DNA from 2 places in the Streptomyces sp. NPDC001137 genome. Region 1 is predicted to be linked to the other one. Evidence: riboswitches for the same ligand, from Rfam matches in the RefSeq annotation. Region 1 holds a riboswitch; the other holds the start of a gene.

Region 1 (5,569 bases):
ACGGACCCACCCCCACGGGCCCGGTCTCCCACAGCTCCCAGCAGCACGACCTGACGCGCTACGCCGGCAAGGAACTGATCGTGATCGGCGCAGGCCAGTCCGCGCTGGAGACGGCGGCGCTGGCGGCGGAGGCGGGCGCACGGGTGCGGGTGGTCTCCCGGGGCCGCGGCAGGGTCGCCTTCGGCGCACCGCCGTGGAAGCAGCCGAGGCTGCGCCCCGAGTCGCCCTTCGGCCGCGCCTGGTCCCTGTGGGCCCTCAGCTACTACCCGCACCCCTACCGCTACCTGCCGGCCGAGACCCGCCACTACCTGGTGCGGCGCGTACTCGGCCCGCTCGGCGCCTGGTGGCTGCGCGACCGCTTCGAGGGGAAGGTACAGGTCAGCGAGGTCGACCGGATCGTGCGGGCGGACGCGGCCGACGGCTGCTGCGAGCTCACGGTGCGCACCCACGCGGGCCGCGTCCAGGACATGTCCGCGGACCACGTCATCGCGGCCACCGGTTACCGGGTGGACATCGCGGCCATGGACTTCCTCGGCCACGAACTGCGCACGCGTCTCGCGGTGAGCCGCGGCACACCCAAACTGGGCGCGGGATACGTCTCCTCGGTCCCCGGCCTGTACTTCACCGGCCTGCCGGCCGCGGCGTCGTACGGCCCGGTGATGCGTTTCGTGTGCGGTACCGAGTTCGCCTCTCCGAGGCTGGCCAAACACCTGGCGGCAGCGCACGGCTAGGCCGGGGCCGCGGGCCCCGGCCTGATGATGAAGAGCCCACAAGGATAAGGGAGTTGGGCGAGGGACGGTGGAGCAACGGGCCGTCGTCCGGTTCGCGATGAGTCGGTGGGGCGTCCTGTCCGTATTCTCTGATCATGGCCGCACCCACCGCATATGCACTCATCGCCACCGACCTGGACGGCACGCTGCTCCGAGGCGACGACACGCTGTCCGACCGGTCCCTCGCCGCGCTCGCCCGGGTCGCCGGGGCCGGCGCCCGGCACCTCGTCGTGACGGGCCGGCCGGCCCCCAGGGTGCGGCCGCTCTTCGACCAACTGGGCAGCAGGGGGCTCGCGGTGTGCGGGCAGGGCGCGCAGGTGTACGACGTGGGCGCGGACCGTCTGCTGTGGTCCGTCACCCTGGACCGGGAGCTGGCCGAGACCGCCCTCGGCAAGATCGAGGCCGAGGTGGGCCAGGTGTACGCGGCTGTCGACCAGGACGGTGTGGAGGGCCTCACGCTCATCGAACCGGGCTACCTGATGCCGCATCCGACGCTGCCGGCGGTCCGGGTCGACCGGCGCGACGACCTCTGGTGCGAACCCATCAGCAAGGTGCTGCTGCGCCATCCCGCACTGTCCGACGACGAGTTGGCGGCGACGGCACGCTCGGTCGTCGGTTCGCTGGCCACCGTCACCATGTCGGGACCGGGGACCGTCGAACTCCAGCCATGCGGCATCACCAAGGCGACGGGCCTCGCACTGGCCGCCGCACACCTGGGACTCGGTCCTGAGCAGACGATCGCCTTCGGCGACATGCCCAACGACATTCCCATGTTCGACTGGGCCGCCCACGGCGTCGCCATGGCCAACGCCCACCCCGAACTCAAGGCGGTGGCCGACGAGATCACCCTGTCGAACGAGGACGACGGCATCGCCGTCGTCCTCGAGCGACTGTTCGTCGAGTTCGGGGAGCTCGACGAACTCGTGGAGCTCGGCCAGCTCGAGGGGCTGTGAGCGGTCGCACCCCGAAGGGGCGCGGGGCTGTATCCCTGTGCGGCTCCGCCGCAAAGCGCCTAGTAGGCGCCGAACACGTTGTCGATCGACCCGTACCGCGCGGCAGCGTACTTGCAGGCGGCCGTGATGTTTGCGATCGGGTCGAAGGGGTTCATCGCCGTGCCGGGCACGTGGTAGGCGAGGAATGTCGGGTCGATGACTTGCAGCAGCCCCTTGGACGGAGTGCCTGCGAGCGCGTTCGAGTCCCAGTTGTTGATGGCGGCCGGGTCGCCCGAGGACTCGCGGATGATGTTGCGGTAGATCCCGTTGTACGTCCCGGGGATTCCGTTCTGCTTCATGACCTGGAGGGCGCCCCTGATCCAGCCGTCGAGATTGTCGGCGTAGCCCATCGACTTCACGTTGGCCACGGTCGGGGTGGCGGCGGACGCGGTGTTCGCCCCGATGAGCGGAAGGGCGAGAACGGCGGCGCCGGTGCCGGTGACGGCGAGCTTGCGGGCGAGGCGGTTGCTTCTGGGACGGCGGTGCTGACCTGTTGCAGGCATGGCGGGATCCTCTCCGTCGCCTGCGAGGTGAGCTGTCGGGTTCGGGCGGGGAGATGCCCGGCCGCGCAGCCGTACGGCGACGCGGCTTCACCCCTAGCCGCACCGGGATGCCCGGTCCGGCGGCCTACCTGGTTCCCCCGCTCCTGCCGTGCGAGTGGTTCGGTCGATGGTCGTGCGCGGGCGGCGGCAGGATTCGGCGTCCGCCCGACAGGCCGGGAACGTATGCGAGAGCACATGGCGGGAACAAGTGTCGGGCTCACAGATCAGGCCTATTGACCTTGGTCTGAGGCTTATGGGGTGCTTGATCCTTTGCGGTTGCCAAGCCTCAACTCGCCTGCGGGGGTGGGGAAGCGGCGGGGGAATCGGCACCGCGCGTCCGTCGTGCCGTGTGAGTCAAGTCACCGGCATCCGCAAGAACGGCAAAAAGGGCAATGACCCCAACTCATAGTCAACCAGCCGCCCATCGCCTCATTGGGGGGCGAAAGCGGAACCTGTCATGTGGTGCACGTCGTTGTCATGACGGTCGCCCGTCGAGCACCCCGGGCCCGGGATCCGGAGGTCCTCGTGAGTCGTTTCGTGGGGGAAGGATGTTTCGGGCTCGTTCAAACGAGGGACACGCCGAGCGGCGCGCCGGGGACGAGCCGGGGGGTGCTCCGAGAGGCGGGTCGGCCGACACCCCGATAGACAAGTCGATAGATATCCGTTCTTATCGGTTGATCAAAAACATACCGGTCGTGATCCGATACCGCCCGGGCTGGACGGGTGGGTGGCATCGGTGATCGAAAGGTGACCGGATACGCTGACTTGAGTGATGTCAGCGACCTATCGACAAACCGTGTAACCGCCAGTAGACACCAGCAGACAGGAGACCCCTCGTGACCGTCGTCGGGCCGTTCGGGCTGAGCGTGCGGGACCAGGCTCTGGAAGCCGATGTCCAGGCCGGATTGGCGGCCGTCGAGGAAGGTTTGCTCGAAGCCACCAAGAGTGAGGTGCCCTTCATCACGGAGGCCGCCCAGCACCTGGTGCGGGCGGGCGGGAAGCGGTTCCGCCCGCTGCTCGTGATGCTCGCCGCCCAGTTCGGTGATCCGTATGCGCCGGGTGTCGTGCCGTCGGCCGTGGTGGTGGAGCTGACCCATCTGGCGACGCTGTACCACGACGACGTGATGGACGAGGCCGCCGTGCGGCGCGGCGTCGACAGCGCCAACACCCGCTGGGGCAACTCGGTGGCGGTCCTCACCGGCGACTTCCTGTTCGCGCGCGCCTCGCACATCCTCGCCGACCTCGGCCCCGAGGCGGTCCGGGTCCAGGCCGAGGCGTTCGAGCGCCTGGTCACGGGGCAGATCCTGGAGACGGCGGGGCCGCAGGACGGCCGGGACCCGGTCGACCACTACCTGGACGTGCTCGGCGGCAAGACGGGTTCCCTGGTGGCCGTGTCGTGCCGCTTCGGGGCGATGATGTCGGGCGCCGACGAGACGGTCGTGGACGTACTGACGCAGTACGGGGAGCGGCTGGGGGTCGCCTTCCAGCTGGCGGACGACGTACTGGACATCGCCTCCGAGTCGCGCGAGTCCGGGAAGACGCCCGGGACCGACCTCCGTGAGGGGGTCCCCACCCTTCCGGTGCTGCGACTGCGGGAGCGGGCGGCCCGGCTGGGGCTCGCCGAGGACATCGCCCTGTGCGAGCTGCTGGACTCCGACCTGAGCGACGACGCGCGGCACGCCGAGGCGCTCGCCGGGCTGCGGGAGCATCCCGCGCTGGAGCAGGCGCGCCGGGACACGGTGCGGTACGCGGAGGACGCGCGAGCGGCGCTGGCCCCGCTGCCGGAGTGCGATGCGAAGCTGGCGCTGATGGAGATGTGCGACGCCGTCGTCCATCGGGCCGGCTGAGCTGCCACTCCGACCTGCATGTTCGAGTGATGTGATACACGTCACATATCTGGACTGAGTCCAGAATAAGATCGCTTCCGTAGTCCTCCCCAGAAGGCCGACGCAGGGGGTGTCGGCCGGTCTACGGGGAGAAAACAGAATCATGGGCATGAACACGACGTTCTCGAAGCGCCGTAAGAGCCTGATGGTGGCCGCCGCCGCGGTGGCCGCCGCAGGGGGGATCGCCGCCGCGGTGATCCCGGCCCACGCCGCCGGGGGGACCCTGTCCGGCGACACCGGGGGAACCGTTCTTGCCGCCAGTCTGCGGGGGGCCAACGAGGTTCCCGTGGCGGGCGGTCCGGCCGTCGGCGACAAGGACGGCGCCGCGCTCGAGTTCATCAAGGTGCAGGACGACAAGGTGTCCGTCGCCGTGACCTGGCGCGGCACCGGCAAACCGACCATGCTCCACATCCACCAGGGCGCCCGGGGGACCAACGGGGGCGTCAAGGTCGACTTCACCGACCTGCTGAAGAACAGCAAGCGGCACAGCGTCACCGGCACGGTCGAGGTCAAGGACGCCGGGCTGCTCGCCGCCCTCAAGTCCGACCCCGGTTCGTTCTACGCCAACCTGCACACCACCGAGTTCCCCGGCGGAGCCGTCCGCGGCCAGCTCCACAAGGTCACCGTCGCCGCCTTCGACTTCCGTCACGCCCTGCACAACTTCCAGGCGTCCGTGATCAAGGGCAAGCAGATCTACGAGTGCAAGCCGGCCACCGGCGGCGGCTACGCCTTCGCCCAGCGAGACGTCGGCGCCCTGCTCGGCGGCGGCATCCGGCACTCCTTCGTGGCGCCCAACTCCGGTACGCCGCAGTGGGTCGCGCCGGACGGAAGCGCGGTGACCGGGGCCGTCCTGGCCAAGACGCCGAACGGGGACGGCAACATCCCCGAGCTCGACCTCAAGGCCACTCAGGCCGGCAAGCACCACGGTCTGCTCGCGAACACCACCGAGATCCTGCGGCTCAACACCGTGGGCGGAGTGGCCCCGGCCGGCTCCTGCACTCCGGGCGCGATCGTTGGAGTGCCGTACCGGGCGGACTACGTCTTCCTGCAGAACTGACGGGAGCTCACCCAGGGCGGCGTCTTCCCCCTGCGACCCCTACGGGTCGGGGGCAGGCGCCGCCCTGTCGCGTCATACCCCAGGTGTACACGGAGTTGGCCCCCGGGGCTGACGCTTCCTCCTGGCCGATTTGGTGAGATGGAAACCACGGAAATCACCACTGATCACCGATTCGGGTGAGAATGGCGGCTCGGGGTGGACAACAGAAACACGCGAGTTGGACAAGCCGCCGCCGACGACGGAGGTAGCGCACACATGGCACCGTACGAATCCGACGACAGTACGACCGCCGGGGAGGCCGACGACCTGCGCGCGGGTCGGC
Region 2 (5,569 bases), on a different contig from region 1:
CGCCGCGCGGACCGCCGCCGTGCCGGATCATCATCCCCGCCCAGTCGCGGAAGTCGTCCTGGTCCTCGCGCGGGACGCCGAGCAGATCGCAGATCGCGTAGATGGGGAGGGGGAAGGCGAAGTCGTGGATCAGATCGGCCTCGCCGTGCGGCGCGAACCGGTCGATGAGGTCGTCCGTCAACTCCTGCACCCGCGGCGCGAATTCGGCCACCCGGCGCGGGGTGAACGCCTTGGAGACGAGACGGCGCAGCCGGGTGTGGTCCGGGGGGTCGATATTGAGCAGATGCGTCATGAGGTTGGCGCTGCGCTCACCCGGAATGCCGGTCCTGCTCTTGCCCTGCGCGTCCTCGGCGTGGTGCTCGGGGTTCTTCGAGAGCCGCCCGTCCGCGAGCGCCTGACGTGCGTCGGCGTAGCGGGTCACCAGCCATGCCTCGACCCCGCTGGGAAGTTTCGTCCAGTGGACGGGGGAGTGCTCGCGCAGCCAGGCGTAGGCCGGATACGGGTCGCCGGCGAATTCCCAGGTGAAGAGTTCGGGTGCGGTGTTCGGGACGTTCACAGGACGACCGTAGCCGCAGCCCGCCGGCGGATGCGCCGCCGCGGCGAACCGGTCAAAGATGACGTGCGTTCAAGTCTGTGATCTTCACGTGATCTACGCGGCATTAACTTGTGACAAGTGATCGGCAGCGGATACGTTCACGGACCAGCGCGGTGGTATCGAACGCCTGTCGGTGTCATGCGCCGCGCGGTCACTGCTGTCTTGTGAAAGGCGTCCGCATGCTCTCCGGGAACGGTCGACACCGTCGCCCCCGTCAGGCTCCGGCAATCCTCGTCGCGGCCGGGGTGACCGGCTCCGCCATCGCGATCCCGCTCTTCGCCGCCGGCGGCGCGAGCGCCGCGGACGGCACCACCTGGGACAAGGTGGCGCAGTGCGAGACGGGCGGCTCCTGGAGCGAGAACGGCGGCAACGGGTTCTACGGCGGGCTCAAGTTGACCCAGGAGAACTGGGAGAAGTACGGCGGCCTCGACTACGCCCCCCGGGCCGACCTCGCCAGTCGCAACCAGCAGATAGCCGTCGCCGAGAAGCTCCTGGACGACCAGGGCGTCGGCGCCTTCCACACCTGCGGGCTGACCTCCGGGCTGACCAAGGACTCGGGTTCGGCCGACATCGACACCGGTGTGCTGGGCGGCGGTTCCGGTTCGTCCGATTCCTCCGGGTCTTCGGACTGGACCGGTCTCTCCAACTCCTCGGGCAGCGCTTCCGATGGGTCCTCTTCGTCGGATTCGTCCTCCGGCTCGTCGTCCAGCGCCTCCCCCTCGACCTCCGCGAGCGCGAGGGACAACTCCACCGAATCCGGCACATCCGCCTCGCCTTCCACCTCTGCGTCCAAGAAGGCCACAGGCGGCTCACAGGGTGCCGACAGCTCGCCGACAGACAAGGCGAAGGGTGACGACTCGGACAATCCCGAGCCCCCGGCGTCCACTTGGACCCTCGTCGACACCGGCTCGACCGGCTCGACCGGCACCGGCCGCCACCGCGGCGCCAGCGCCGACGAGACGGCAGGCAAGGCCGCCGATGCGACCAAGGCCGACGGCGGCACGCACGACACGTACACCGTCCACGCCGGCGACACCCTCGCCTCCATCGCCGACTCCCTTCACCTGGACGGCGGGTGGCGTGCGCTCTACGCCGAGAACAAGAAGGCCATCGGTACCGACCCGAATCACATCTTCGCCGGTCAGACCCTGAAACTCGGTGCCGAATAGGGCGAAAAACAACGGGAGTTCACGTCACACTTCGCCACCGAATGTCCGGTTTAGTGAAAGTGTGGGATGAGTCTCAGAAGCCCTGATCGTCTTTGAAATTCGGCGGAGCGCGTGTCTACCGTCGTCACCGCTCGTCAACACGAGCCCCGGCTGCCGCAACGCCGAATCCTGCCAGCGGTCGTACGGGAACAGTCGTCGCGTAAAGCGCCGTAGGCAGGAGCGGGGGACCCAAGGTAGGTGCCGTCCCGGGCAGTTGACGGGCGGCTAGGGGTGTAGCCGTGTCTCGTGAGAGCGAGAGCACGGCCGGGCAACTCAACCGGCCCGAACCCGACAGCTCACCTCGCAGGCGTCGGTGAGGGGATCGAACCATGCTGTTTTCCGGCAAGGGCAAGCACCGTCGTCCGTCCAAGGCCACCCGCGTCGCCGCGCTGGCCGGTGTCACCGGCGTCGCCATCGCCGCTCCGCTGATGGCGGCCGGCAACGCCTCCGCCGCCACCGCCTCCGAGTGGGACAAGGTCGCCCAGTGCGAGTCCGGCGGCAACTGGTCCATCAACACCGGGAACGGCTACTACGGCGGCCTGCAGTTCTCCGCCTCCACCTGGGCCGCGTACGGCGGCACCGCCTACGCCCCGCAGGCCAACCAGGCCAGCAAGGCGCAGCAGATAGCCGTCGCCGAGAAGGTCCTCGCCTCCCAGGGCAAGGGCGCCTGGCCGGTCTGCGGTACGGGCCTGTCCGGTGCCGCCTACAACGGCAGCGCCCCCAGCGCGAACACCAACCGCTCCAGCGACTCGCAGGCCGCCTCCCGCTCCGCCGAGCGCCCGGCCGCGAAGACCGAGAAGAGCACGAAGACCGTCACCACCCCGACCGGCAAGAAGGTCAAGAAGGGCGACGGCGAGTACAAGGTCGTCAAGGGCGACACCCTCAGCTCGATCGCCGAGAAGCACGGCGTCAAGGGCGGCTGGCAGAAGCTGTTCAAGCTGAACAAGGACATCGTCTCCGACGCCAACCTCATCTACCCGGGTCAGCAGCTGCACCTCAAGTGACAGCCTCGCGGGCTCCCCGCTCCGGTGCGTGTTCCCCCGTACGCACCGGAGCGGGGTTCTTTTTTGCACCGCTCTTTGTTCCGTTCGGAAACAATTTACTCTCGGTTCTGCCCAAGAGGTGGTCGGCAACGTGGCCGATCGGCCTTGGGCGGTTAGGCTCATCCCGCAGAGCCACCGCGCTACTGCCGTAGCCGTGTCACATCCAAGAAGGAGATGCTCGTGCCGTCCATCGACGTCGTCGTAGCCCGGGAAATCCTGGACTCCCGAGGCAACCCCACGGTCGAGGTCGAGGTCGGCCTCGACGACGGCAGCACGGGTCGTGCCGCCGTCCCGTCCGGCGCCTCCACGGGCGCCTTCGAGGCCATCGAGCTCCGCGACGGTGACCCCAACCGCTACCAGGGCAAGGGTGTCGAGAAGGCCGTCCTCGCCGTCATCGAGCAGATCGGCCCCGAGCTGGTCGGCTACGACGCCACCGAGCAGCGCCTGATCGACCAGGCCATGTTCGACCTGGACGCCACCGACAACAAGGGCTCCCTCGGCGCCAACGCCATCCTCGGCGTCTCCCTCGCCGTCGCCCACGCCGCCTCCGAGGCCAGCGACCTGCCGCTCTTCCGCTACCTGGGCGGCCCGAACGCGCACCTGCTGCCGGTGCCGATGATGAACATCCTGAACGGCGGCTCGCACGCCGACTCCAACGTGGACATCCAGGAGTTCATGATCGCCCCGATCGGCGCGGAGTCCTTCTCCGAGGCCCTGCGCTGGGGCGCCGAGGTCTACCACACCCTCAAGAAGGTGCTGAAGACCAAGGGCCTGTCCACCGGCCTCGGCGACGAGGGCGGCTTCGCCCCGAACCTGGAGTCCAACCGTGCCGCGCTCGACCTCATCATCGAGGCCATCAAGCAGGCCGGCTACGTCCCCGGCCAGCAGATCGCGCTCGCGCTCGACGTCGCCGCGTCCGAGTTCTACAAGGACGGCAAGTACGAGTTCGAGGGCAAGTCCCGCTCGGCCGCCGAGATGACCGAGTACTACGAGGAGCTCGTGGCGGCCTACCCGCTCGTCTCCATCGAGGACCCGCTGTTCGAGGACGACTGGGCGGGCTGGAAGGTCATCACCGACAAGCTGGGCGACAAGGTCCAGATCGTCGGCGACGACCTCTTCGTCACCAACCCGGAGCGCCTCGCCCGCGGCATCGAGGAGGGCACCGCCAACGCCCTGCTCGTCAAGGTGAACCAGATCGGCTCGCTGACCGAGACCCTGGACGCCGTCGAGATGGCCCAGCGCAACGGCTTCAAGTGCATGATGTCCCACCGCTCCGGTGAGACCGAGGACGTCACCATCGCCGACCTCGCCGTCGCGGTGAACTGCGGCCAGATCAAGACCGGCGCCCCGGCCCGCTCGGACCGTGTCGCCAAGTACAACCAGCTGCTGCGCATCGAGGAGATCCTCGACGACGCAGCGGAGTACGCGGGCCGCAGCGCCTTCCCCCGCTTCAAGGGCTGAGCCTTCCTGGGCTAAGCCTTAGCCAGTCGTACGTACGTCCCCGTACCGGTCCCGTACCGTGTGCGGGGACGTACGCACGTGTGACGGGAGGCGGCGACATGGCCGTGAAGGACCGGGACCGGTTCTCCACCGCGACCAGGATCAGGCTGCTCGGCGAGCAGACGGCGGCCCGGGTCTACCGCTCCCAGACCAAGCGGCAGGCCCGGCGGTCGCGGCTGACCGGCCGGGCGGCGCTGCTCGCCCTGGTGCTGTGCTCGATGGTGGTGGCCCTGGCGTACCCCATAAGGCAGTACGTCTCCCAGCGCTCCCAGATCGCCGATCTCCAGCGGCAGAGGGAGCAGGCCAGGGCGCGGGTCGAGCAGCTGCGCGACCTGAAGGCGCGCTGGCAGGACGACGAGTACGCCGAGCAGCAGATCCGGCTGCGGCTGCACTATGTGCTGCCCGGGGAGACGAGCTACGTCGTGATCGACCCCAGCGTGGCCAAGCAGTCGCGCTTCGAGCAGGGCGCGGGCCACCGCCCCTGGTACACGAACGTCTGGGACGGGGTCGACAAGTCCGACGCCTCCGCCCAGTGAACCGACAGAGGAATTCAGTACAGGCATGGATACGCCCCCGCCGCCCACCCCGCGCACCGAGCCCACCGACGCCGACGTCGAGGCCTTCAAGCAGCAGCTCGGGCGGCCGCCGCGCGGGCTGCGCGCCATCGCGCACCGCTGCCCCTGCGGCCGGCCGGACGTCGTGGAGACGGCCCCCCGCCTGCCGGACGGCACGCCCTTCCCGACGACGTACTACCTGACGTGCCCCCGTGCCGCCTCCGCGATCGGCACGCTGGAGGCGAACGGCGTCATGAAGGAGATGACGGAGCGGCTCCAGACGGACCCGGAGCTGGCCGCCGCCTACCGCGCCGCGCACGAGGACTACCTCGCGCGCCGTGACGCCATCGAGGTCCTGGAGGGCTTCCCCAGCGCGGGCGGCATGCCCGACCGGGTGAAGTGCCTGCACGTGCTGGTGGGCCATTCGCTGGCCGCGGGCCCCGGCGTCAACCCGCTGGGCGACGAGGCGATCGCGATGCTGCCGGAGTGGTGGCTGAAGGGCCCGTGCGTGCAGCCGCTCGCTGCCCCCGACCCGGCGGACGAGCTCCCCGGCGAGGAGGGCGAGGTCACCGACCCCGCCGAGGCCCGCAGCGGCTTCTTCGCGGACAAGCCGGTGGTCGCCGAGGGGTTCAGCCGGGTCGCCGCCGTCGACTGCGGTACGAACTCCAT

The links. Region 1 has a riboswitch for cyclic di-AMP ahead of ABT254_RS02355 (transglycosylase SLT domain-containing protein). Riboswitches for the same ligand answer to the same signal wherever they lie in the genome.
Region 2: it holds a riboswitch for cyclic di-AMP, as region 1 does, so the genes downstream of both, ABT254_RS39965 (transglycosylase family protein) here and ABT254_RS02355 (transglycosylase SLT domain-containing protein) in region 1, are expected to answer to the same signal.

What each region holds. Positions count from the first base shown of each region.
Region 1 covers NZ_JBEPBA010000001.1:493,018-498,586, reverse strand. Annotated here, with positions in the region: gene ABT254_RS02365 (FAD-dependent oxidoreductase) at 1-731, shown strand, start outside; gene ABT254_RS02360 (HAD family hydrolase) at 866-1,723, shown strand; gene ABT254_RS02355 (transglycosylase SLT domain-containing protein) at 1,783-2,265, opposite strand; cyclic di-AMP (ydaO/yuaA leader) riboswitch at 2,270-2,440, opposite strand; gene ABT254_RS02350 (polyprenyl synthetase family protein) at 3,141-4,151, shown strand; gene ABT254_RS02345 (CHRD domain-containing protein) at 4,300-5,247, shown strand; gene ABT254_RS02340 (LolA family protein) at 5,503-5,569, shown strand, end outside.
Region 2 covers NZ_JBEPBA010000030.1:13,890-19,458, reverse strand. Annotated here, with positions in the region: gene ABT254_RS39975 (cytochrome P450 family protein) at 1-556, opposite strand, end outside; gene ABT254_RS39970 (transglycosylase family protein) at 775-1,764, shown strand; cyclic di-AMP (ydaO/yuaA leader) riboswitch at 1,960-2,128, shown strand; gene ABT254_RS39965 (transglycosylase family protein) at 2,133-2,807, shown strand; gene eno (phosphopyruvate hydratase) at 3,021-4,307, shown strand; gene ABT254_RS39955 (FtsB family cell division protein) at 4,406-4,882, shown strand; partial or broken gene ABT254_RS39950 (DUF501 domain-containing protein) at 4,908-5,309, shown strand; gene ABT254_RS39945 (Ppx/GppA phosphatase family protein) at 5,514-5,569, shown strand, end outside.